2 regions of the Terribacillus saccharophilus genome follow, and region 2 is predicted to be linked to the other one. Evidence: a T-box and tRNA genes for the amino acid it is inferred to sense, from the RefSeq annotation. Region 2 holds a T-box; the other holds one or more tRNA genes.
What was found. The T-box of region 2 lies ahead of GZ22_RS09820 (valine--tRNA ligase). A T-box ahead of a tRNA ligase gene usually reads a tRNA of that ligase, here a tRNA-Val.
Positions count from the first base shown of each region.

Region 1: it has a tRNA-Val gene. The T-box ahead of GZ22_RS09820 (valine--tRNA ligase) is inferred to sense a tRNA for this amino acid. The anticodon was not compared.

Region 1 is NZ_CP008876.1:995,288-998,473, reverse strand. It holds gene GZ22_RS05145 (DNA/RNA non-specific endonuclease) at 550-1,512, opposite strand; tRNA gene GZ22_RS05140 (tRNA-Val) at 1,905-1,977, opposite strand; gene GZ22_RS05135 (TetR/AcrR family transcriptional regulator) at 2,161-3,015, shown strand; gene GZ22_RS05130 (MDR family MFS transporter) at 3,028-3,186, shown strand, end outside.
Region 2 is NZ_CP008876.1:1,929,999-1,933,184, reverse strand. It holds gene GZ22_RS09835 (LysM peptidoglycan-binding domain-containing protein) at 1-230, shown strand, start outside; gene GZ22_RS09830 (protein kinase family protein) at 258-1,271, shown strand; gene GZ22_RS09825 (hypothetical protein) at 1,272-1,460, opposite strand; T-box leader at 1,583-1,825, shown strand; gene GZ22_RS09820 (valine--tRNA ligase) at 1,877-3,186, shown strand, end outside.

The DNA of each region.
Region 1 (3,186 bases), 930 kb from region 2:
ATTATTTTTCGATTTCTCGTTCAAAATTCATCCCTCATTTAAATTAATATGTTACTTATAATATCGGGTTCTTCCATAAATTTATTTAACAGAATCTCCAACCTGAGATTAGATTTTATTCACTACCTCTTTAAGAAGATCCTTTTGTAAAACTCTCCAGAGATTCTTCTTTATACACGTCCACCCAGCTCTTAGCAGTCTCATTTAGCACCGACAGAAACCTCATTTACTTATGGTACAGTTCACCGTACTTACTTAAGAGGCAAAAAAACTACATTATACTACTTTATAGAAACTTCCTGCGTAAGTTTGAGTTCCTTGAAAATCCTAGTGTTAGCTTGTTTCTAAGTGTATGCCAACCGAAAGATTCGCCGCTATTTCCTGAAGCGGCCTATAAGACAGGAGCCGTCACCCCTAATGACAGATTATAAGGATGGGTCGCAAACCCATTAAGCGACTCATTAAAAAGTGGGCAGGAAAGAAAGAAAAGGACTAATCGCTAAAGCAGTGATTAGTCCTTTTTGTTATCTCTCTATTAAATCTAGCTGCTTACTCGCCAACCATACCGTCGTTATCATTATCTTTCATACACTTGTACAACCAATGATCACTCGTTATTGGCATACTGAACCCTGCTGCTTTTGCTTCTGCGATTGTAACCTGTCCATTACCGTTTGTATCAACACTAGAAAGATCCCCTTCATTTGTGGAGGAACTTGCTGATTCGGAATCGGAGTCCTTATTTCCGGTTAGTCCCAGTGATTCGTTTACTTCATCAGGGTTCACATTGTCAAATGTATCAACGATCTCGTTACCCATTAAAGTATATGTATACTTATAACTTGAAGGAATCTGCGTTTCCGTATCCGGATAGGTGATAATGGCTTCAAAATTAGTGGCTCCACCTGCATCACGAATACTTTTTTCCATATACGCTTGATCACCATGTCGATTGAGCGTACTTTCTTGAGGAGTGATATTATAAGCATTCGAGACCCCTCCGAGAGAATCAGCAATGACATGTCCTTCATCTAAAATATCACTTTCGACACCAGGAACCTTTGCCTCATCAGAATAGTATCTACCAGACGATGTTACAGGTTCGGTACTGTCATCTTGTAAAATAATTTCCTCAGCAATTACACGTACCAATTGCCCGTGCTCGTTAGTAAACGCCCAATATTCACGTTCCCCAAAACCAATATCAACGACCACGTTCGGTTGACGATAGCCAGACAAATTACCACCATCGACTTCAAGAATATCGTATCCCGGAAACTCTTCTTTATTTGCTCCGGTTGCGGTTTCCTCTACATCAGACTCCTCTCCTTCTGGTTCCTCCCCAACCTCCGCAACAGCTTCCTCCTTTTCACTTTTTGTATCTGGATTCTCTGCTGCTACTACTTTAGAAACTGTTTCTTTATCGGTAGTGGCTGCATCTTCTACATTGGTACAACCAACCATAAAGATAATTGTTAAAAGTAAGACTAAATAGTTTATTTTCTTCTTCATTTTAGAACTCTCCCATAAGTTTCATACCAATCACTCTAACACTCTAAAAGTCTAATTATATATTGATATTCTAAATTCCAAGACGGATAAGTTAATATATCTATATAAAATTTTCCCTAGGGGATTCATAGAGTTCCTGACCTAATATTAGTGATTAGTACTTCTAATTGATATTTAATATACTGCTACCTACACTTATTATTTGATAGACATCTTCTCTAACCCAATTACGCGCAGTAACTACCTCATTCCCAACTGGTCTTCGTACATTGTACGAATTTTTCGTTAGCAAAATGTTAGCATTTCAATCTATGCCAGTTAATTTCAGCTAACAAGCATAAAAAAAGGCTTGAACCCTTATGTACCAAGGGTTTCAAGCCTTTTTAAGTTAGTGATTCCGACTGGACTCGAACCAGCGACCCCTACCCTGTCAAGGTAATGCTCTCCCAACTGAGCTACGGAATCGATATGTAATGTAACGTCTTGTATTATTTTATAAAAGATATATAGGCTTGTCAACGCTTTTAGGAAATGTTAATTCGGGTAATCTAAAACACATAAATTGACTTCCTATTATAAGGAGCGTATAGTACCAAAGATAACCTGTTGGTTTTTATAAAACCCATGAGTTTTAAGTGAGGTGATGTGATGGATCGTAAAACAGAAATTATACTTGCTGCAAAGCATAAGTTTGCAGAGTTCGGCTTCCAGCAAGTATCTATGCAGTCGATTGCGGAGGCTTGTAAAATATCGAAGGCTTCTATATATAAGTTGTTCGATTCTAAGGAAGCTTTGCTGAATGAGCTTATTCAATACAATCATCAGCAGCTGACAAATAAGGCCGCTTTGATAGAGGCTGACAAGAGCTTATCCCCTGCGGCACGATTTGAGCGGAAGATTGTGATGGAGATTGATTCTTTTAAAGAAAACAAACATCTCATTCAAATGCTGATGTTTTCCCCTCCTTTTAAGGAATCGTCTGAGCTGCAGCGGCATATGAACAATGTTCGCGCTATTCTAATCAAGTGGCATCAGGATATGCTGCTGAATCTTTATGGAGAAAAAGTGGAGCCATTCAAATGGGATATGACGCTCAATCTGTTAGGGTTGCTAAACCCTTATTTAAAAATGATGGCAGATGGTGCAATTCTACGAGATCCTGCAGATGTTGCACATGAATTGAAGCTAGTAATGGATGCAATAGTTAAAGACAAGTTGACACGTCCTCCACTTCTTAATGAGCAGCATATCCAGTTGCATTTTCATGCTGATTTGCCAGATGCTCCTGGTAAAGAAGAATTACTGCATACAATTTTACAGCAAATACGCGGAATAACTGTAACCGACTTACAGGACAGTTCGTTGACAGAAGCTGTTGATCATTTGGAGAAAGAATTACTTAAAACTGAGCCCGCTTCCTATTTGATTGAAGCGCTGCTAACTTACTTAGATCAACACAATACTTTGAAAGAAAGTATCCGAGCAATTCGGCTACTGTTATGAGGAGGAATACAAATGGCGAATCAGACCGCTCAGATTAATCGAAAAGCAACGGTCACGATTTTCATCATCGGTGCATTCGTGACAATTTTAAACCAGACATTGTTGGTTACGGCGCTGCCCCATATCATGCAAGATTTTGATATAACCGCAGATCAAGGCCAGTGGCTAACT
Region 2 (3,186 bases):
AAAGAAAAGACAGCAGCAGCAATTTCCTTGTCAGTATGTTCGGTGCACGGGAAGAAACTTACACAAAGCTTCGTGTTTGCATCGTCCAGGAACGAGATACATTAGAGAAGATTGCGACTCGATATGACGTGCCGATCAGCTCAATTGCCAGCTCCAACAATTTAGAAGAAGAAACAGTATCTGAGGGACAGCTGCTTCTCATACCGCAGCGGCGTTCAAAAAAGAATTAATCAATAAGAATGAACGGGGTGTGCTAGATGGAAAATATCGATCGAATACTAGCTGCCTATGGTATCACGCCAGCCTCGGTTCAAACCATAACCAGCCGCCTGTCTAAAGTGCAAACGCACCAGGCGGCTTTTGCTTTAAAAAGGTCATCCCTCCATCCGGAGCGGCTCGATCGCTGGCTGATGGTCGTCCAAGGCAAGCATAATTTTTACCGGGAAGGTGTTCCTCCTGTCTATCAAACATTGCAGGAGAATTTCTATGTGGTGGATGAAGGAGAAGTTTATTATCTGATGCCATGGCTGGAGCGGCATCGAACAGATGAACCAGATCACCCTTATGAGATGCTGTTTACCTCACTTGGAAAAATCCATGCCTCCTCCAGCAAACGTTATCCAATCGATTATGAAGCGTACGCATTGGCTATACGAAAGCAGAAAGAAAAGCTCCAGCAGGACAGGGAGGAACTGCTTGCTTTGGTGGAGCGATTCGAATCTCAGACTTATATGGGTGTTATCCCATTGTTAGTTTGCACGCATTACAAGGATTTAGAGCATGTGTCCGCAATGCTTGATAAGTGGTATGACCATTATGATGCAGATCTTAAGGCAGATCCAGAGATGGAGCATAGCGTTCTGCATGGAAGCCTACGTCCTTCTCATGTCCAGGAAGGCAGTCCGCTGCACCTGCTTAATTGGGAAAAGACCAAGCTCGGTAATCCTAGCTTGGATCTTGCTGCCTACTATAAAGAGGAATGGCGGTTTATCGACAGTAATATGATTAACCCCCCATATTATTTGCATACGTATGAAGAACACCGACAAATGAAGAAAAATGAAGAGAGCCTGTTCATGCTGCATCTGCTGCATCCGGGCCGATATTTGAAGCAGGTCAGAGAGTATGTAAATGCTCCGCAAAAGGCGGATACCCCTGCTGTCGTTTTGGAATTGACCCAAACACATAGGCAGCTGATGCAGGCTCTCCAGGCCCAATCCTATTTCCAGGATCTTAGAGATCAGGAAGAACAGGATGGCGGGGAATCTTGATCAGATAGATTTCGACTGAAAGCTGAAGTAAAGAGCAATCAAGCCGCCAAGTAACAAAATATCCAAAATCGACGGAAACAATATTGTCCGGATGAACTGGAAGATGATCAGCGGAATTACCGCCTTCTCGGTGACATTGATCCAATACTTGAGGAACCCCGGCATGTTGTTGCGGTTGAATTTACTCATTGTTATCCCTCCTATAGGTAGTATATGAACGGGAAAAGCTAGGCGTTTACCCTTTTTTGAAAAAAATATGCCTCTTCATTGACTTTTTTACTGTCAAGTGGATACAATAAGCTATACATGATACAAATGCTTTGACAGGGAAGAGTATAGTGTAAGGGTCCATACTAGAGAGGGAAGCAAATTGGTGGAAGTTTCCCGGATACCTGCAGTAGAAGGTCGCCCTGTATGCAGCGACCCTGAACATGACTTTTAGTCAGTAGGGGAAGCCGGTGAAGAGCCGTTATCTCCCTCGAGTGTACGACACCTATAATTTAGTGTCGTAAATGAAGGTGGTACCACGGAAACTAACCCTTTTCGTCCTTTTGGATGAGAAGGGTTTTTATATGTCACCAAAAGCATTAAAGGAGGAACCAGGCATGACAACAGACAAATCACAAGAAAACAACTCACTGCCATCCAAATATGATCCCGCAAGCATCGAAGCAGGCCGCTACCAATTCTGGCTTGATGGCAAATATTTTGAAGCAACTGGGGATGAAAGCAAGCAGCCATATTCCATCGTTATCCCGCCGCCAAACGTAACAGGAAAGCTGCACCTAGGGCACGCTTGGGATACAACATTACAAGATATTCTTACACGTATGAAACGTATGCAAGGCTATGATGTGCTTTGGCTTCCAGGAATGGACCATGCAGGTATAGCGACACAAGCAAAAGTAGATGCAAAACTGCGCGAGCAGGGTATCAGCCGCTATGATCTTGGCCGCGAAGGCTTTTTAGAGAAGAGCTGGGAATGGAAAGAAGAATATGCAAGCTTCATCCGCAAGCAATGGTCGAAGATGGGTCTTGGTCTTGACTACTCCCGAGAGCGTTTCACATTGGATGAAGGACTATCTGAAGCAGTTAAAGAAGTATTCGTTACATTGTATGAAAAAGGTTTGCTGTATCGTGGCGAATATATCATCAACTGGGATCCGGCAGCCAAAACGGCTCTTTCTGATATTGAAGTAATTCACAAGGATGTACAAGGTCACTTCTATCATATGCGTTATCCACTTGCTGACGGAACAGGACATATCGAAATTGCGACAACTCGTCCGGAAACATTCCTAGGGGACACGGCAGTAGCTGTACACCCGGATGATGAGCGCTACCAGCACTTGATCGGCAAAACGGTCATCCTACCGGAAGTAAACCGCGAAATTCCGATCGTAGCAGATGATTATGTAGACATGGAATTCGGTTCTGGAGCGGTGAAAATCACTCCTGCACATGACCCGAATGACTTTGAAGTAGGTAACCGTCATAATCTTGAACGCATCCTTGTAATGCATGAAGACGGCTCAATGAATGAAAATGCCGGTAAATATAACAGCTTAGATCGTTTTGAAGCTCGTAAGCAAATCGTTAAAGATTTGCAGGAGCAAGGCATCCTATTCAAAATTGAAGACCATATGCACAGCGTTGGACATTCTGAGCGCAGCGGCGCAGTAGTAGAGCCGTATCTATCCACGCAATGGTTCGTTAACATGGAGCCATTAGCGAAACAAGCTTTGGAATTACAAGCTGGCGAAGACAAAATCAACTTTGTTCCAGAACGATTCGAAAGAACATATTCCTACTGGATGGAAAACATTCGTGATTGGTGTGTATCCCGTCAGCTATGGTGGGGCCATCGTATTCCGGCTTGGTATCATAAAGAAACAGGCGAAGTGTATGTTGGCAA